One region of the Priestia filamentosa genome, then DNA from elsewhere that is predicted to be linked to it. Evidence: riboswitches for the same ligand, from Rfam matches in the RefSeq annotation. Region 1 holds a riboswitch; each other region holds the start of a gene.
The links. A riboswitch is a leader RNA that binds a small molecule or an ion and turns the genes downstream of it on or off. The one in region 1 is predicted to bind thiamine pyrophosphate.
Positions count from the first base shown of each region.

Region 1 (5,146 bases):
GCTCGTGGTCTTTTTTTATGATAACGTTCAAGTTCTGCGCCTAACATTTGGGCGAATTGTTTTGCGCTAACTCCTCCACCTTCTTCCACAAAAACGGCCTGGGGTGATAGACAGCTTTGTTGGTCATAAACACTAATATCCTCCGCTAATTTCTGAATGGTTTGATAATATAAATCAGGAGTCAAAGCTTCTCTGCCAATTAAGGAAAAGCTAATTTTATGACCATAACTTAAGAACTTCTTATGAGGGGGAACCTTGTCTCTCAGTTTTTCAACAGTATCATTTGCTCCATAAACAACTACAGCCTCGCTATTTTCAATGGCTGTTATTTCTAATCCATTCGTTCCCCCTTTCCATGGGAGGATCGCAATCGTTTCGGCAAGTTTTTCATCAACCTCCGCCAATGACTCTGTAAACAAAACAGGAAGCAGAGGTTCAGCCATTGAGACTTTTCCGATCGTACTTGATTTCACCATGAGTCCCATTATTAAACTCCAAATTTGAACCCCGGGAACATTTCCGGAGAAAACGTGAAAAATGGTACCTGGTCCAAAAGCCCTGCTCATACCGCCGGATTTTCGAGGGCGAAATTCATCTAACATTGCAGGCTGGTCGAACTCTTCATCGAGAAAGCGCAGTAATTCTTTTTTTCGAAAGGTACGCATATATCTTTTTAGTTGCAATCGAACCATCTCTTGATCATAACCCGTTATAATAGGAATAACTTTTTCTGCTAACTTACGAAGCGGATAGTTTGGATTTAGCCATTTTTGAACAGCCATATCAATTTTGTTGATAATATCAGCAATAGGCATAGAAGCTAAATACTGATTACGATTGATTTGCACTTGATGAATAATTTTTTCTAACACATCCCCTGTAATAACAGGAACTTTTAATGTGAAAGTAATATCGCTACTCTCAATCGTTTTCAACTGAAAGTCGTTTAATTCAATGGAATTAGGCACATGAAATATATTTAATTCTTTTATAGTTTTCACTACCTTACCGCACCACCTGAATTTGACTGTATTAACTGATCAACGGCAATGGAACAGCCTCTTGCCTCAGAATCTTTTATTCTTCCAAGCAGAACGAAACCATTTTCCGTTTGATAGCCAAGATCTTCTGTTAAAAGGGCTAGGCACGAATTCCAATTGGCAAGATCGTAATGGGCAATAACACCTTTCTCCCCCTCTTGGACAGGTTCTAGCGTTTCCGTATTTAAAATAACGGTTTTTATCCAGGGACCTGCCGCTTTATCGTGGAGAACAGATGGATACAAATAGCTACTTACAATCGTTTGATCATAGATTTGAGAACTGAGTTCCGTCATTCCATACATATTGATGCATTTATCACGACCGATTTGAAAATACGTCTGAAACTCAGTGTACAACTGCTCCATATCCACTTCCCGTGACTGACCTTTAAAACCTCCTGTATCAAAAATTCGGCTTTTTTCTGGTAGCCTGAATTGGATTCTCTTTTCTTTTAAGTAATCGAGGATATGAACATAAGCAAAGCTCGCTCCCATTAGCATCACAGGCTCTCTTTTCTCCTCACATCTCTTTAATTGGGAAACAAACCTTTCGAAGTTAAGTCCCTCTTCACTGAAAAAGAATTCGCTGTTCTCTGTTCCAAAATAGGACACAGCATTTGATAAGTATCTTGATAAGGAAGAATTTTGGTTAAGATCTTCCGCAGGTGAAAGCACAAAAATAGTCATCTTCTCATAGTCTGGCATCACAAATCGCTTAAACGGCCTTTTCATAGAAGCGTCCCAAACAGTAAGATCAGGATGATAATTTTTCCCTTTCGCCTCAGGATTCGTTGTCCCACTTGTCATAAAAACAGCTTCTGCTTCCTCGATTGGTTCACAAGATAGCGTTAATTCCTTGTACCCCTGAATTGGCATTGGGGGAATATCTATCCATCTTTTTACTGTCAAAGGCGTTCTTTTTCTCGCCTGACAAAATTTCTTATAAGCCTTATTATGCTTAAACTGATATTGAAACAATTTTAGTGCTAGCTCATTATATGTTGATTCAGCAATATCAGGATTCGTTTGCTTTTCTTGTGCATTGCTTTCGATAAACTGTAAAATTTCATCTGTAACCTTTTTTGAATCTTCTCTCATTCTAAACGCCCTCTTTTCAGTCTATTAGGTATAGTTATAAGTATTAGTTGTAGAAAGATAGTAGTGAATGCTCCAATTAATAAACTATTAGAAAGCATTGTACCTAAGATTCCATCTATATTACCGGAATAATGGGGTAATGAAAGTGCAAGCAATATGGATAATCCGATGATAAGATAATTTTTGTCCGTATTTTCCGCTTTAGTAAGAATAGAAATACCTGTAGACACAAGTGTAGCCGCAGCAGGCAAAAAGATTCCTCCTACAACAGGAGAGGGTGTTAAAGCAAGTAACGCTCCAACTTTCGGAAAGAATCCAAACAGGAGGAAAATACACCCAGCCACCATAACCGGATATCTTGAAGCTACCCCTGTCAATCTCAGTAATCCGACATTTTGAGCATACGCAGTAGTAGGGAATCCTCCAATAAGGGAAGATAGGAATGAACCAGCGGCTTCGCCCGCAAACCCATTGCGAATTCGTTTTTTATTAATTTCAGTATTCAGCATTTCACCTGAAGCTTGGTATACTCCCATTGCTTCAATAATGGCTACAATATATACGACAAAGAAAGTTAAAAAGGGTTCCCACTGAAACGTTAAATTTCCATATGGAAGAAACTGTGGAATTCCAAACCATGGTTTACTTTCAATTAGAGAGAAATCAGCTTTTCCAAGCATAACGGCAAGCATGTCTCCAACAACTAGTGCAATTAAAAAGGAAAAAGATTTCCATAATCCTTTACCAAAAAGAGATAAACTTAATACGATGAGGGAGGTTGTAATTGATAACGTTAATGTTGATGGACTTGCAAATGATTCATCCCCAGGCGCCCCTCCTAAGAATTCAGATAGAGTGAACTCTGATAAAGATATTCCAACAAGAAAAATAACGGTCCCTGAAATGACAGGGGTAAATAACGACTTTAAACGGCCGATAATACCTGTAATAGATAAAATAAACACAATAATTGCACTTAAAAAAATCCCCCCGCTCGCAGCAGCTAAGCCGTTCGCTTTACCTGCTGCAATCATAACCGAATCAAAAGCAGCGGACGGTCCCTGCACAATAGGTAATTTTACTAGCTTAGTAGCCTGAATTAATGTCACTAACCCAGCTACAATGAATATAGCACTTACGATATTTGCCGATTGTGAAAGAGGTAAACCGATCATTGCAGCAACAAAGATAGGATCTAGCCAAACGTTTGAAACACAAACATGCTGCAATCCATAGAGAAAGGTTTTTGAAGACGACAATTTTTCATCCAATGCTATCTTTTCTTCATAATGATTAGTAGTATCTTTTGCTTCTTCCTTCATAGCTGTCTCCTTACGCTGTAGTGTTTACAATTCTGATCTAGGCTGCCATAAAAACGGATATTTTGTTTTATTACATAAATTCCCCCTTCTGCTTTATCTCAGTTAATCCGTTCAAGTGCCTATTTTTTCTAGGATTTTTTAAAATAGGTTGGCTCTAAAAGCACTCCAAACGAAAATAGAGCATAATAAAAACCAGGCCCACTTTTGGACCTGGTATAGTATAGTAATAAAGAATAATGTTTATCTTAGCTACTTTCCTACGCTGGTATAATCCAGATCAGGTCCAAAGGGTTAAAAAACATCGGTTTTTCTCTCAGCCCCGTTTCGGGCACCCCTAGTAGAATTGTATATTTATTTATCGACTCTAATAATAACTTTAAAATCTAGATAAGTAAAGACTCATATAATGGTAGGAAACTTTATAGTCTATAAAAATAGATTAGCCTCTACTCTTTTGATAAATAATCATAGACAGTTTCAGTTACAGGAACTCCTTCTCTCAGTCTCATTTCCTCTTTTACTTGCTCAGGCTCTCCTGGTACCATGACCTTTGAAAACCCCTCGGCAGGTGTTATTTCATGAAGTTCCTTTATCATTTGATCCATATTGGCTAGAAATGTATCATGATCAGTGAAAATAGCCGGGTTAATGGCACATAAGAAATGTCCAAGTTTACGTTTCTTTGAATAGTCACCATACATTGCAGTAATATGAGGACCAAATGCTGCTCCAGCAAGTAGACCTGAAAGCACATCCACTACCATCGCAAGTCCATAACCTTTAGGCCCAGCAAATGGCAGCAAGGCTTTTACTTTGTGTGGATCTGTAGTCGGCTTTCCGTTACCGTCCACTCCCCAATCAGAAGGAATAGAGGTACCAGCTTCGCGCGCATGAAGGACTTTCCCAAAGGCGACATTGCTTGTAGCCATATCAAGAATCACTGGTTTATGTTCAAGAGCAGGAAAACCAAATGCGATTGGGTTTGTACCAAAAAAAGGATTAGCTCCACCAAATGGCACCACTACTTTATCTGTATGAGTCATAACCATACCAATCATTTTATGTTGGGCAGCTTGCTGGGCAAAATAAGACAATGCCCCGCAGTGACTGCTGTTAATAGCTGTTACCATCCCAATTCCGTTTTTATTTGCTAATTTGATAGCGTGGCTCATCGCTTCCTTAGCAACTACATGACCCATGCCATCATCACCATCAAAAACAGCAGCAGATGGAGCTGTATCTCTTATAGAAAATTGGGGACTAGGGTTTAGCCCTCCTTCGGTTAAGCGTTTAACATAATGTTCCGTTCTTAGTACACCATGAGAACTGACTCCTCTTAAGTCTGCGTGAATCAAAACATCTGCTACTACAGTCGCATGATCTTGGCGAAGACCAGCCTTTGTTAATTTCTTTCCAACAAGTTCCTTTAATTGATGATAAGCAACAATTACATCTGTCATTTGGCTAAACTCCCCTTTTTAGCATTTTCGTCTTCTTTTTTAATCTTCATGGCCTTTTTGAATTTTCCTTCTTAAATTAGCTTTTTCAAAGGAATGGGAGGGATAACTAGCGGTAAATATGTGAAAATTCCCCGCTTAGAGAACTAGATAGAAATAAACAAAACGCATCTATATAGGACTATGCAAGAAAGGATAATGAAAAAACAGATCATCTTATCGCTAAA
Region 1 covers NZ_FXAJ01000002.1:740,887-746,032, forward strand. The annotation lists gene B9N79_RS10725 (acyl-CoA reductase) at 1-1,001, opposite strand, end outside; gene B9N79_RS10730 (LuxE/PaaK family acyltransferase) at 1,001-2,140, opposite strand; gene B9N79_RS10735 (solute carrier family 23 protein) at 2,137-3,462, opposite strand; TPP riboswitch at 3,700-3,808, opposite strand; gene allD (ureidoglycolate dehydrogenase) at 3,909-4,922, opposite strand.

Region 2 (5,146 bases), on a different contig from region 1:
AGAAGGGGTTGGCACTTTTAAAATTAATCTTTTTGACGAACTATCAACACTTACGAATACAGTATGGGAAAAAGAGGTAAAAATGTATGAAGCAAAACAACCTATCTTATAAAATGTATCTTGTTACAGATTTGTTTGAGGGAACAGAAGAAGAGCTTTTAGCAAAAGTGGAAAAAGCGCTCGAAGGAGGGGTAACGCTCGTACAGCTTCGTGAAAAGGAAGCGGACGGAAAAAAGTTTTATGAGCGTGCCCTCCGGCTTAAACAGCTTCTTGATCGTTTTCACGTTCCGCTCATTATTAATGACAGGGTAGATATAGCGCTTGCTGTTGGGGCTTTTGGCGTACACGTTGGCCAAGACGATTTGCCACTAAAAGTTGTACGTTCTCTTGTAGGAGATATGATTGTTGGCGTATCTGTTCGAACAGTTCAAGAAGCAAAAAAAGCAGTAGAGGACGGAGCAGATTATATTGGAGTTGGCGCAGTTTTTCCGACAAGCACAAAACTTGATGCAAAAGGAATCACAAAAGAAGAGCTAACTGAAATTACGGGAAGCGTGCGTATTCCAGCTGTTGCAATTGGTGGAATTACAGCTGGAAACATTGAAAAATTAAATGGAACAGGTATTAGAGGAGCTGCTGTTGTGTCAGCTATTTTAAAAAGTCAAGACCCGAAGAAAGCAGCGGAAGAATTAAACGAGAAATTAAATATTCAATAAAAAAGAGAGACACCTGTCTCTCTTTTTTTATGCTTCTACAGGGCTCATTTCACTTGGCCACTGCTGTTTTTGATAAGCCATATCCCAGAATAAATACTCAAGCTCACAGCTTTTGATGAAATGATCTTTCATTTTTTCTTTTTCACGCTCTGAAGCGCCTTCTGCCCACTGATCTAAGAGAGCGCAAAGCTTGTGTGTTACAGAGTCCATTTCTTTTTTGCCATAAAACATAATCCATTCATAGAAAGGATGATCTTCTGTCGGATCGTGTTGCTCAATTAGTTTTTGACCAATTTCTAAGTATGTCCATGGGCATGGAAGAAGAACAGCGATGATTTCTCCAAGCGAGCCTGTTTGAGCAACGGTTGTCATATGGTTAATATAATGATGGGCACCAGGTGCTAGTGGTTTTGCTTGAAGATCTTCATATTTAACTCCTGCAACATCGCAAAAATTGTGATGAGGATGAACTTCACTATGAAGCACAAAATTGATTTGTTCATTAAAAAGTTCCATCTGTTCACGATTTTCACAGCGTGAAATAGCAACGCCATATACGCGACAGAAAGAAGTTAAATATTCGAAATCTTGACAAACGTAGTGAATAAGAGCGTCTTTTGGAACGTTTCCTTCTCCAATTCCTTTCACAAAAGGGTGATTGAAAATTGCTTCATAAACAGGTGCTGCAAGGCGACGAAGTTCTTGACTAAAAGACATCATTTTTCCTCCTTATAGTGGAAGGCCAAAAGGGAAAGGAAATAAAAAACCACTCTTCATAAAAAGAGTGGACAACGAGCGAAAAAACGCTGCTGCCACTTTCCTACGCTGGTATAAACCAGATCAGGTTCAAAGGGATTAAGAAAGCTCTTATCTCAGCCATTACGGCACCCCTAGTGGACTTCCTATGTAATTGCACTTAGTATAACATGATTTTTCCATCTTTGTATATCCCTTATTCGGAAATGTTTGTAAAGCTTCAAATTAGGTTATGAAGGCGAGTATTCTCGCCCATATTAAAAGGGAAAGCAGCATAAAAGGAGGAGAATGACGATGACAAAGCGTAATCAAAAAACAAAGTCTGGTTTACAAAGTGTGAACAAAACAAATAAAATGGAAATTGCACGTGAAATAAATGAAAATCCTAAAAGCACCCATACATCTGTAGAAAAAACAAATCCACGCTAAGAACGAGAGCCAAATGGGCTCTCGTTCTTCCTTTATTTCCAAAACCTCCACCATGATTTGACTTTTTCTTCTTCTTCAGCTGCTGCTGTTTGTCTAAAATTATGAACAAAGTCGTGGAAGAGACGTTCACGTTCTTCGATATCTTGACGATGCATTTGTCTGTCATGCTTTAGTTCATTTACATATGCTGCTCTATCACGTTTAATAGAATCAATTAAATCTTTCATTTCATCTGCTTTCCAGTCTGAACGCTTCGTCATCTCATGAGCAAACGAGCGAAGTTCAAAGCTTGTCGACTTTGAATTTTCTTCTAACTCATGAACCATTTTTTTCATCTCATCCATTGAACTTCCCGATGACTGTTCAATATTTGTAAGCCAATGTTTGAGCTCAGCTTGTCTGTCTAATGCTTCTGCTGAAACTTGTTCAACATATCCCTGCATTTCTTCAGTTGTTTCTTCACTTATTTTTGTTAAGCGGCTTGAAACATGTTTGAGCTCTCGCTGCACTTCTTTCGACGTTTGTTCACCAGATTCAGAGACAACCGCATTAATCGCTTCAATTGCTTCGACTGTCTGCTCATTGTTATGTTGAAGTTGTTCTTTTACTTCAGAAATAATTTCATTTCTCACTTCACCGCGAATTTCATTTCTGACCTCTGTTAAAAGTTCGCGTTTGAATGTATCAAAAGCTTCAAATACATCTTTGTATGTTTGGACTTTTTCAACCAATTCACTTTTCACTTGATTTACAGGCTGAGGAGTAGAGTCTACTGGGCATATTGTAGAACGTTCCTCGTTCTTTTTCTTCTCTTCCTGCTGAAGGCGCTGGCGTTCACGTTCAGCTTTAATACGTTGTTCAACGACTCTTTGCTGCTTTTTTTGATCGATAGAAGAAGGAGGCGGCGCTTGTTTTTTTTCATTGTTATTTTCATTAAGAGAACTGTTATGTTTAGCAAAGGATAAGACATTAGACTGCTCAGTACTATTTTGTGAGGATTCTGGTTTCTGCTTCGCCTTTTTAAGAAACAGCTTAATTTCTTCTTTTTTTGTTTTCTTTCCGTACATATCTTTTAACGTTCTCAGCATTTGGAGCTCTTCTTCTGTATAAATGCGTGCACCTTGTTTTGTGCGAGGAATGTAAAAAAATCCATCGAGTTCTTTTTCCCATTGTTTAATAATTCTTGGCGGAACATTGACCTTTTTAGCAGCTTCTTTCGTCGTATACGTTTGCATTTTACTCACTCCTCCTCAAGCGGGTTACGTCAGTTTTTATTAAAAAATCCATTATTGGTATCGTTATGTTTTCATATTGTCTTTTTATACTAATACACTATTCCTTCAATTAAGCCTCATTTTCCTGCTGAAAGACAAAGGTTGTCAAAACTAGTGTTTGTTTGCTACAACTAAAATAAAAAGAAGAGAAATTTCGACTTATAGTGTCACCCTTTTTATTTTGATTTTCTTCTGATAAAAAGAGAATACTGATATAAAATGGAGAAAGAGGAGGATGACATGTATAGTTTTCAATCGCTAGACAAAGAACAGTTTCCATTTCCAACTTTGTATCGGCAAAAGGAAGAATATCATCAAATTACGGACTATCTTCAGTTTTATAAGCTAGATGTGTCAAACCTTCAGTATGAGTTCGGCTTTTTTGACCATCGTTCACATTCTTTCTTCATGCAGCGTTTTCGTCCCGAAAATAAGCGTGGAACAATTGTAGTTCTTCACGGTTATTATGATCATAGCGCAACATTAAAGCATGCGATCCGCTATTTTACAAATATGAAATATGAAGTTATATGCTATGATTTACAAGGTCATGGTCTCTCTACAGGAGAGAAAGCGACGATTAAAGAGTTTTCTCAATATAGAGAAGCATTCTCACATTTTATTCATACATATTGTCAAAAAGAATTTCCTCCATTTGTTGTGGCACACAGCACAGGGGCGGGGGTTGTTGTTGACTATCTTTTAAAAGATAGTCATGCATGCCCATTTAGGCATGTATTCTTTCTTGCTCCTCTTGTCCGGATGAAAGGTTGGCAGCTGGCAGCTTTATCTATTCCGCTTCTTTTTCCATATGTGAAAAGCTTCAAACGGATATTTCGGCACAATTCAAGCGATAAAGCATACCTTCAAGAGGTGCAAAGGGATCCGCTTCAGTTTACAAGACTTCCGTTAGAATGGATAAAAGCTGTACAAGCATGGACGCGGACGCTTGACAACACGCGTGCTTCTACCCAAGAAGTTACTTTTATTCAAGGAAATAAAGATAAAACCGTTTTACATCGTTATAACTTGCCATTTCTACAAAAAAAATTTCCACACTCCTCATGCATTATAGTAGATGGCGGAGATCATCAGCTGTTAAATGAAAAAGAAATATTTCGTAATATCGTGTTACAAAAAATAGAGAAAGTGGTACAAACTAAAGAGAAAGAATAAAATTGCAAGAGGATGAAAAAAGATGAAGGAAACAATTGGAGCCTTTCATTTTGAAGAAGATGAGTTTATTACAATTGCTCTTGCTCATTACCATCGCTTCAAAGAGTCAGCTCACTATGATCAAAAATATAAGTGGTATGTATTAAAAGAGTTAAACGAATTTATGGAAAGAAGTGTTATAACAAAAGAAACGGTTGGGGAAATCGTTCATGATCTTAAAAAGGAAAATACATCAAGCGGGTACTTTGTTTATTGGCGTAGCTTACTCGAATTTGAACGGTTCTCTATCACTCATGAAGAACAATGTACAGATGTACTTAGAACGCTTTATGACGATGAGAAGCCTCTTAAAGAAAGACTTAATGAGGCGACTCGTCAAAGTCACTCATGTGGCTATTCATTAGGAGCTCCGCTTCTTGGTTATTTGCTTGCAGCATTTGATTATACATCGTACCCTATGTACAAAAAAGAAGTGCTTGAAACATTTAAAAATATGATCGGAGCACATGAGAAATTAGGGCGTGCTGCTGATAATTATAGTCAGTATGTGGAACTGTGCAAGTATCTTTTACCATTTGTAGCTCGTGAAGTAAAAAATGCAACAATGCTTGATGTGCAAGATTTCCTTTATTGTATAACAAGATATAGAGAGCTTTTTGTTCCTGTTATTATTCATTATTTAAAGCATCTTAGTGAAAAACCTTACGAAGAGGCAGAAGATGCACGAGTTTGTACTCTTTTGAAAATGGTTCACGGAGCAATTTGTGAAATACCAGAGTTATCGCCTCTTTGTAT
Region 2 covers NZ_FXAJ01000007.1:210,744-215,889, reverse strand. The annotation lists gene thiM (hydroxyethylthiazole kinase) at 1-112, shown strand, start outside; gene thiE (thiamine phosphate synthase) at 87-716, shown strand; gene tenA (thiaminase II) at 744-1,433, opposite strand; TPP riboswitch at 1,517-1,618, opposite strand; gene B9N79_RS26805 (hypothetical protein) at 1,767-1,901, shown strand; gene B9N79_RS21300 (MerR family transcriptional regulator) at 1,934-3,136, opposite strand; gene B9N79_RS21295 (alpha/beta hydrolase) at 3,416-4,351, shown strand; gene B9N79_RS21290 (AAA family ATPase) at 4,374-5,146, shown strand, end outside.
Region 2: another riboswitch for thiamine pyrophosphate. It lies ahead of tenA (thiaminase II); the one in region 1 lies ahead of B9N79_RS10735 (solute carrier family 23 protein).

Region 3 (5,146 bases), on a different contig from region 1:
CTAGAAAAATCATACTTGTATTAAAAGAGCCTGTAACATCTTTAATATACCCAACGATATAAGGACCAAAGAAACCACCAAGATTTCCCACACTGTTAATGAGCGCAATTGCTCCTCCTGCAGCTGCTCCTGTTAGAAATGAAGGAGGAATAGCCCAAAATGGAGAGTATGCTCCAAATGCTCCACATAAAGCAATAGTTAAAAAGATAAATGATAAGACAATGCTTGTGCTTGCTACATAGCTACTCGCAATCATAGCCACTGCACTAGTCGTTAAACAAACCGCCACATGCCAACGTCTTTCATTCTTTTTATCAGAGTGATTACCAACCATAATCATTACGAACATTGCAATAGTATACATCAACCCTAGTACCCACCCCATACCTTGTGTACTTAGGGATGTTGCTTCTGCTAGACCTTGAGAAATGGTAGGGAGAAACATATTAATGCCGTAATAGCCGACCATCCAACAGAAGTATCCAATTGATAAGATCAATACATCCCGATCTTTTAAAGCTTGGGCAAAAGTATAATGCTTCACTTCTTCCTTTTCCTGTCTTTCTTTTGCAATCACACTCATTAGCCATTCCTTTTCCCCATGATTTAACCAGTTTACGTCTTCAAGCCTGTCATCGAGATAAAAGTAACAAATAATACCTAAAATTAATGCTGGAATAGCCTCTAAAATAAATAGCCATTGCCACCCTGCTAAACCAAACCAGTCAATTCCTAATAGAAACGTAGAGAGAGGCGAACCTATAGCATTTGCTCCTGGAATAGCAAGCATAAATCCTGCAATAGCCTTGGCATGATGTTTTGTTTGGAAGAAACCGCTCAAATAATAAACCATACAAGGATAGAAACTAGCTTCCGCCACCCCTAAAAGAAAACGAGCAATATAAAACTGCGTAGGAGTTTGGACAAATGCCATGAAAACAGCAATAATCGCCCATGTTACCATAATGCGGCTAATCCATTTTCTTGCCCCAATCTTTGTCATCATAGCGCTTCCTGGAACTTCTAATAGAAAATAGCCAATAAAGAAAATTCCTGCTCCTAAACCAAAGACAGCATTGGAAAACCCAAGATCTTCGTTCATTTGTAGTGCAGCAAACCCAATATTTACTCTATCTAATATTGCAATAATAAAACATAGGAATAGAAATGGAATTAGTCGAAGTGTTACTTTCCTTGTGGTAGAACGTTCTAAATCAACCTGATTCAAGATAAATCCCCCTTTTGGGCTTTTTTGGCCTTTTTTAACCTTGCTACCTTATCCCTCTGGCATCAACTATCCCCAATTAAGCGCTTTCAATTAAACTAAGCATTCTCTTCTCCCCTTCCTTTATTATTTAGTTGTGTTTGTATTACTACAGCATTTCTTTTGTTGTTTCGATGCTATTATCGACTGTAATGCTGATAATAAACTTCCTTTCTAATCTGCTCTGTTATTCGATGTAAATTAAACATTTTGTAAGTGCTTACAAAATAAATTTTACTTGTTACAAGTCCTACTGCAATTTCAGCTACATTTTATTCTGCAATTCCTATATCAAATATTTTATAAGAACACCAACCTGTATGCTTGTATTACAACTAACTTACAATACAAGTATACAGGTAATCATTTTTGTTGTCTATATTTTTTAAAAAAGTCTGTTAATTTTAAACTCCATATAAAAAAAGGCTGTTTCTCTAATAAAGAAACAGCCTTCTTCCATATTTCTCTCTATCTTTCCTATAAATATATATTTATAGATGCAAATTACACTAATTCATTTTTTCGTTCAGCAGCCTCTGCCTCTCTTTTCGTGCGATGCACCGTACCAAACGGATGTTCAGGAGGCGCATAAATAGCGTAAATCTTCAATGGCCTATCCCCCGTATTTGTAACATTATGCCATGTCCCCGCAGGTACCATAATGGCGTCATCATCAGAAACTCTTTCTCGAAAAGATAAGTTGTTTTTTGTTTTTCCCATCTGAACAAGTCCTTGACCCTCTTCAACTCTTAAAAATTGATCTGTTTTCGGATGAGTTTCAAGCCCAATGTCTTCTCCTTGTTTAATACTCATCAATGTAACTTGCAGATGACGTCCTGTCCATAAGGCTGTACGGAACGTTTTATTTTGCTTAGTGGCTTCCTTAATATTCACCACAAACGGCTGTCTTCCGTAATCTTTTAACTCAATTTTTTCTCTGGTGTACCAATGGGAATAAACTTCATATGGATTAAACCTATACGCTGCCTGAAATACTGGATACTGTACGTAATAAGGATAGGAATACATATAAGGAGAATAATACATTTCTCTTCATTCCTTTCATATGTTTATAAAATATCCTATACGCCATTTTAATAGTATATTCCGTTCCCTTTATGAAATGCATCTTTAGTTCATTGTTAAACCACTATCAACTACAATATTTTGTCCTGTAATTCCTTTAGCTCTGTCAGACCCTAAAAATACCACTGTTTCAGCTACGTCTTTTGGGGTAGTGACACGATTTAAAGCAGAATTACTTGCGACAATGTTGAACACTTCCTCTGTTGTAAGGGCACTAGCATCTGTTGTTTGTAAAAGACCACCTGATACCATATTGACCGTAATACCATATTGTCCAAGCTCTTTTGCCATGTTTCTCGTAAATCCAACTAGAGCTGCTTTTCCTGTTGTATATTGATGATAAGGAACAATAGGACTCTGAAATAAATTTGTACCAATATTTACGACTCTCGCATTATCTGTTTCTTTCAAATATGGTAAAGCTGCTTGAATAGTATTCAATGCTCCATGAACAGACCCTTCAAACTGTTCTACATATTTCCCCCAGCTTAACTCATGGACAGGTTCCTGTGCATTTGGATCAAATCTAAAATTTACCAGAGCATTATTAATAATGATATTAATACATCCATAATGCTGAATCGTTTGGTTCACTAACTCTTCAACATCACGTTTATTTGTAATATCAGCATAAAGTGCGATTGCATTTTCTTTCCCTAACTCATCTACTAACATTTCGGCCCTTTCTTTGTTCTGATAATAATTCACAATAACGCCGTATCCATTTTCTACGAACGTTCTTGCAATTTCAGATCCTAATCCTCTACTTGCTCCTGTTACTAATGCAATTCCTTTAAAGTTTTTCATCGAATAAATTCCTTTCAATCCTATATTTACAATAAACTTGAAAGAGAGAGTGAATACAAAAAAGCCCTTTCACTCGGCAAAAGTAAAAGGGCTGAACATTCTTCATGTACAAACTGTATACTTTTACTCCCTACGCGAGTATTAACTCTCAGGTTCAAAGGGTCAGGTTTTTACCTTCTCAACTCGTATGAGTTCCCCTGTAAAATATTTATTGTCAATATTATTATATTTTAACTTCTAACGTTTGTACAATTTTAAAAGCATCATACTCCCCTAAAGGGCGCATGATGCTTTTTCATTATTTCTTCGTCATTAACTTTAACGGTGCTGCAATATTCTTTTCAACTTTCTTGCCTTTTAGAACATCACTTGCAGCTTTAACAGCTAGCTCACCAATTAATTCTGGTTGCTGTGCTACAGTTGCTGCTAATTTCCCTTCTTTTACAGCATTAACGGCATCTTCATTTCCGTCAAATCCAACAACAAGAACATCTCGCCCTGAGCTGTTAATTGCTTGGATAGCTCCTAATGCCATTTCATCATTATGAGCGAATACTGCTTTAATATCTGAGTTTCCTTGCAGTAAGTTCTCCATTACATTCAAACCTTTTGTACGATCAAAATCCGCAGACTGTTTTGCCGCAACGTCAAGTTTTTGATCTGCTATATTGTGAAATCCTTTGCCTCGTTCACGTGTTGCAGATGCTCCTGGAGTTCCTTCAAGTTCAGCTACTTTAGCTCCTTCACCTAACTTTTCAACAATGTAATCAGCTGCCATTTCGCCACCCTTTACATTGTCAGAAGCAACTAACGTTTCGACCTTTCCTTTATCTGCTGAACGATCTAATGTAACAACAGGAATGCCAATATTATTAGCTGATTGAACGGCTGTTGAAATAGCTGCTGAATCTGTTGGGTTAATTAGTAAAACATCAACACCTTGTTGTAGTAAATCTTCAACATCGTTAACTTGCTTAGCTGAATCGTTCTGTGCGTCAACAATCACAACGTCCATTCCTTGCTTTTTCGCTTCTTTTACAACTCCATTTTTTAATGAAACAAAGAACGGGTTATTTAACGTAGAAACCGATAAGCCAATTTTAATATCTTCTAAATTTCCTTTTTTCTTTGGTTTTGCCCATTCTGGAGGCTCTAATGAACAAGCCGCTAGAATAAGAAGTGAAAACGACATGAGTACAAGTAAGACCTTTTTCAATGAGAACCCCTCCTATGCTGATTTTTTACGATCAATTAACACCGCAATCAAGATAACAACACCTTTTACAACCATTTGGAAGAATGATGATACACCTAATAAGTTCAAACCATTATTTAACGTTCCAATAATTAAAGCACCAATCAATGTTCCAACAATTAAACCACGTCCACCAGATAAACTTGTTCCACCTAATACAACAGCCGCAATCGCATCTAACTCATAAGAAGTTCCTGCTGTTGGCTGCGCTGAGTTTAAACGAGATGTTAAAATCGCTCCCGCTAGTGCCGATAAAAGTCCTGCTAGCGCATAAATCATCACTTTTACTCGTGGTACTTTAATGCCTGAAATAAGAGCTGCTTTTTCATTTCCACCAATGGCATATGTTTTACGGCCAAATGATGTTTTGTGTAAAATCACCCACAGCACTGCAAATGAAATAATCATTGTAATTGCAGGAACTGGAATACCTAAGAAATAACCACGTCCAAATAGTTGAAAGGCATAGTTTTCGCCAAGACCTGTAATTGGGTTTCCATCTGTATAGACAAGCGTTAAACCACGGAAAATTGTCATTGTTGCAAGCGTTGCGATAAATGGCGCCATTTTTCCTTTTGTAATAAGAAGACCATTAATCGCCCCCATGACTGCACCTAAGATACATCCAATTAAAATAGCTAAAATCGGGTCAATACCTGATACAATCATTCCAGCAATTAGCGCACTAGATAGAGCCAAAATTGATCCTACTGACAAATCAATCCCACCCGTTA
Region 3 covers NZ_FXAJ01000016.1:13,018-18,163, forward strand. The annotation lists gene B9N79_RS24870 (MFS transporter) at 1-1,228, opposite strand, end outside; gene B9N79_RS24875 (cupin domain-containing protein) at 1,769-2,311, opposite strand; gene B9N79_RS24880 (3-oxoacyl-ACP reductase) at 2,396-3,157, opposite strand; TPP riboswitch at 3,268-3,366, opposite strand; gene rbsB (ribose ABC transporter substrate-binding protein RbsB) at 3,456-4,349, opposite strand; gene rbsC (ribose ABC transporter permease RbsC) at 4,386-5,146, opposite strand, start outside.
Region 3: another riboswitch for thiamine pyrophosphate. It lies ahead of B9N79_RS24880 (3-oxoacyl-ACP reductase); the one in region 1 lies ahead of B9N79_RS10735 (solute carrier family 23 protein).

Region 4 (5,146 bases), on a different contig from region 1:
GCTGTCATACATCCTGTCCCACTTACACGCGTTAACATCTGGTGACCATTCTCTACGTAGACGACACGTTCTCCGTCTGTAATAACGTCAATTTCTCCGCTTATGACAACAACAGTGTTATACTTTTTGGCCGTTTTTTTAGCAATTGTAGTTTTATCTTCGCCAACTTCCCCAGCATCAACACCTGAGGTTTTAGCTTCTACTCCAATAAGAGAGGCCACTTCAGAAACATTTCCTCTAATAACGGTTACCTTTACTTGCTCTAACAGCCACTGAACAGATTTCGTACGATATGTTGTAGCCCCAACTCCAACAGGATCAAAGACAACTGGAATGTCTTTTTCATTTGCTTTTCTCATTGCTTTTTCCATCGCAACAAGAGAATCTTTTTTGATTGTCCCAAAATTAATAACAAGTGCAGAAGAAATAGACGTCATTTCTTCTACTTCTTCAATAGCATCTGCCATAACGGGCGAACCGCCAGCAGCGAGTGTTGCATTCGCACAATCATTAATTGTCACAGCATTTGTAATATGATGAACAAGAGGATTTTTTTCTCTTGTTTCCTTTAACAACTCACTAATTTTTTGTTTCATCATTAGACTCTCTCCTCTTTATAGACGCCCGCTTTTTCGTAAAGATCATAAAAATGATGAGTTGGGCCATGTCCGCTTCCGATGTTTAAGCTATTCTTAATAGCGCCTGTAATATATTCTTTTGCTTGTTTTACTGCATCTTCAAGGGCTAATCCTCGTGCTAATCCCGCTGAGATGGCAGCTGAAAGCGTGCAACCTGTGCCATGCGTGTTTTTTGTTTGAATTCTCTTTCCATAAAAATGTGTGAACATTTCTCCATTAAAAAGAACATCTGTTGGTTCTTCTTCTAAATGTCCGCCCTTCATTAAAATGGCTGATGGACCTTCCTTTATTAAAAGACGTGCCGCATCTTCCATCTCCTCGATTGTCTTAATCTCTGCTCCTGTAAGTTTGCATGCTTCAGGAACGTTCGGTGTTACAACTGACGCAAGAGGCAATAGTTCTTCTTTTAATGCCTCAACAGCTTCTGGGTGAAGCAAGTCATAGCCGCTTTTTGAAATCATCACAGGATCCAATACAATATACGGAGCATTGTATTCCTTCAGTTTTTTAGCAACTACTTTAATTGTTTCAACTGTTGAGAGCATTCCAATTTTCACACTATCAACTTTAATATCTGTAAAAATAGCATCAAGCTGATCTTCAATAATGTTTGGCGAAATATCTTGCACAGAAAGAACACCTCTCGTATTTTGAGCGGTAACAGCAGTAATAACGCTCATCCCGTACGTCCCAAGTGCTGAGAAAGTTTTTAAATCTGCTTGAATGCCTGCTCCTCCTGAACTGTCCGAGCCTGCGATTGTTAAAGATGTTTTCATGAATTTAGCCTCCTTAAATTTTCAATTCCATTTCGTTTTATAAGTACACGCAAAAAGATATAGCCAAGTAATGCCCCACCAAACGAGCTCATAATAAATGATGGAACAAAAGCAAAGAGAGCGACATTTTTCCCTAAGAAAAGGAGGGCAAAAGGATACGCTATTATGGCCCCGATAATCCCTGTTCCAACGACTTCTCCTAACGCAGTGAGCGCCATGTTCTTCGTTTTCTGATACAAAAACGCTGCTAAAAAGGCCCCAATCATACTTCCTGGGAAAGCAAGAATTGAACCTGTCCCAAACAAGTTACGTAAAAGCGATGTTCCAAACGCACATAAAACAGCGTAAAAAGGGCCTAACAATACAGCAGAAAGCACGTTAATCACGTGCTGTAACGGAAATATCTTTGCAAACCCAAGCGGAATGTAAAAAAGATGACTTGTTAACGTTCCAATTGCCATTAAAAGGGCTGTTGCTGATAGCTTCGTTGTTTTACGCAAAAAAAGCTCCTCCTATGAGCACTAGGAGAAGCTTGTTATGTAAGTAAAGAGTACAACTTAAAAAGCCGATTTGTACACTTCAATTAATATCGTAACGCGACTTCCCTACGCTAGTTTTAACTAGTTCAGGTTTGAAGGGTCAAAGACAAAAGGTCTTACTCTCAGCCGGCTTCTCCAGCTCCCCTAGTGCAGAATACTTATGAATTTTTCTCTATTATATCAATTTTCGACAAAGTTGCAAAGGTAAAACGTTCAAAGGCTATACTGATAATTTGGGATAGATCTAAAAATATGGTAACCGCTCACGCTTACCCCCATCATTCCTCCACCAAGAAAAATGGTGTTACCACAAAAAAGTCAGTTTCCTACTTTATTTAGACAAGGCCTACTCATTGTTATATTTTTAGCTTGATGGATACACCCGAAAATTTTATAATATAAGTTATTGAATAATTAAAAGCTGTAAACATCAATTTACAGCAGGTGGATTTTTATGTAATATTGCTTTACTTTTCGCCACCCATCTCTTTTTAGAGATGGGTGGCTTTATTTTGTTGTATGGAGGGTTTAATAATGAAGATTTGGAGCTATGCATTACTTGTCTTTTTAGGTGGCTGTTCTTATGGAGTCGTATCAACGTTTGTTAAAATAGGCTACAGTCAAGGATTTAAACTAAGTGAAATAACAGGATCTCAATATTTACTTGGATCTATCATGTTGTGGATCATTTCAATTTTTGTGCCAAAAGTACGTTTAAAAGGTAAACAGTGGCTAACTTTGATTCTAAGTGGTATACCAATGGGCTTAACTGGGATTTTTTACAACCAAACTCTTAATTATGTAAATGCCTCGTTTGCCATTATACTTCTCCTGCAATTCACATGGATAAGTATAATTTTACAATATCTTTTTGATAAGAAAGTACCCACTCGCACAAACTTAATTGCAACAGGAATTATCCTTTTCGGTTCTCTCCTTGCTTCTGGCTTCTTGAAGAGTGAGATTGCTTTTTCACTTACCGGCATCAGCTTTGGGTTGCTTGCTGCTTTATCATTTGCTCTTTTTATTTTTCTAAGTGGACGTACAAGTATACCTATTCATCCAATTTATAAAAGTGCAATTATGACAACTGGAGCGGCATTGACTATATTTGTTTTGTTGCCGCCTGTATTTCTTGTAAACGATTCGCTTACAAATGGACTGTGGATATACGGTCTTCTCACCGGATTCTTTGGTTCAGTCATTCCCCCTATTTTATTTAATATTGGTATGCCTAAAGTAGGCGGAAGCTTAGGAACCATTCTAAGTGCCTCAGAGCTACCAACGGCTGTAACGATGTCTACCATTGTTCTGCATGAAACGGTGACCTTATTCCAATGGATTGGTGTAGTTATCATTCTGGCAGGAATTGCTTACCCAAATATCAAAATCCGTCAAACTTACTCCCTTGACAAAGGACATTGAATATTTGAAGCAAACTATTATACAAACTAAACTGCCCCTTTATTGTTCGACAACAATAAAGGGGCAGTTTAATTATTCCTCTTTTAAATTATAAGTAAGCCTCAGTATAAGGCATTATAATGCCGTTTACCGTTATTCATTAATTTCTTTTAAAACACTAATGTCCCCTCATTTAATAAAGAAGAAATATCGTATTAAACATGCTATCGTTCTGGTTCTGATACAAACCATTTCTTAAAGGACCTTGTTGTTTAAATTCTAATCTAGTTAACCCATTACTTCTATTGTTCTGAAACTAGATCGTTATCTAAGTAATTAGAGAGGTGAAAGCGGGGCAAATGCCTATTAACCACTCTCCCCCTTCTCTCAATGATTTACCCACTTGCTACATTTCACGAACCCAATAATTTATTTTAGCCGTCATTTCACGACCAACTTCTTCATTTGTACGCTCTTTCAACGAGGTGAACACACGCATTTTCATTTCTTCAATCTCTTCTCCATAGGAAACAACTGTTGACCATTCCAAATCAGGAATTGCAATAAGAGTTGTTTCTTCTTTTTTGTTTTCATGAAGGTATACTTGTCCAACTTTTCTTCCTTCATAGTCAATGTTTGCCATTCTAATTTTCATGCTAATCCCTACTTTCTTTCGCTTTCACCATACAACTATACCGTCAAAAAGGATGATTGACTAGTTCTTTTCCTCCGCTTTTTCGGCTTCTTTTAAAATATCATTGTAAGGAGGGTTCTTCACTCCTTCAAACGTTTCTACTATCTCTCCTTCTTTGTCTACAAGATAAAAAGATGTAGAATGAAGAACTTGATCGCTTTCTTCAGGTTTTTTAACAATAGCTGAAAAGTTTTCTTTAGCAAATGTCTCAATTTCCTCTTGCTTATATCCCGTTAACACGTTCCAGTTTGAGAAATCACCCCCGTGATATGCAACATATTCTTTTAACTTTTCAGGTGTATCAACTTCCGGATCAACGCTAAAAGAAATGAATTGGACGTTAATTCCTTGTTTCGCAGCTCGCTCTTGGAGTTTTTTCATATTGGCCGTCATTGGAGAACAAACAGTGCGACAGTTCGTAAACATAAAGTCCGCAATCCATACTTTTCCTTCTAGCTCTTCGGACGAAAATGTTTGATTTTCCTGATTTTGAAATGAAAAAGAGATGCCTTCTTCCTTTGAACAACCGAAGAGGAAGAAAAGCATCAAAGCTGTTAAAGCTGCTTTACCTAAAGTTTTCACATCATTCACCTATTTCTCTCCTATGACTTTAACCTCTTTTTCAGGCATAACATGCTGAGAATGAGCAAGAACATGTACTTGCACAACATATGTCCCCTCTTTTTCAAAACGGTGCTTGATTGTATATACCCCGTTCTCCTCTTTCTCCGCTTTTATCATTTCTCCTTCTTTGTCACTGTTCACTTCCTTGAACTCGAAATCGACAGTATCTGCTTTTTTTACTTTTTCGTCTCCATATGTAACAGTTGCTTCATACAACACATCTTCATTTTGTTGAACAGTTGACGGAACATCTAACTCTACTTTAAGTTCCTCTATCTCATCATTTGATGTATTCTCCCCACTTGTTTCACTACTGCAACCAGCCATAAATGCGAGTGCTAAAACGAACAAAATCTTTTTCATCTTCTCCCTCCTCATTTTATTAGTTCTGTTTTTTTAAAAAATCTCCTTTAAAAGTGGAAAAGGTGCTTTGTTAATGTGATTCTATCCTTTTTTACATCATATTCATGT
Region 4 covers NZ_FXAJ01000007.1:216,004-221,149, forward strand. The annotation lists gene thiM (hydroxyethylthiazole kinase) at 1-599, opposite strand, end outside; gene thiD (bifunctional hydroxymethylpyrimidine kinase/phosphomethylpyrimidine kinase) at 599-1,414, opposite strand; gene thiW (energy coupling factor transporter S component ThiW) at 1,411-1,914, opposite strand; TPP riboswitch at 1,999-2,109, opposite strand; gene B9N79_RS21330 (EamA family transporter) at 2,488-3,378, shown strand; gene B9N79_RS21335 (YueH family protein) at 3,764-4,012, opposite strand; gene B9N79_RS21340 (SCO family protein) at 4,073-4,642, opposite strand; gene B9N79_RS21345 (FixH family protein) at 4,643-5,038, opposite strand; gene B9N79_RS21350 (GNAT family N-acetyltransferase) at 5,086-5,146, opposite strand, start outside.
Region 4: another riboswitch for thiamine pyrophosphate. It lies ahead of thiW (energy coupling factor transporter S component ThiW); the one in region 1 lies ahead of B9N79_RS10735 (solute carrier family 23 protein).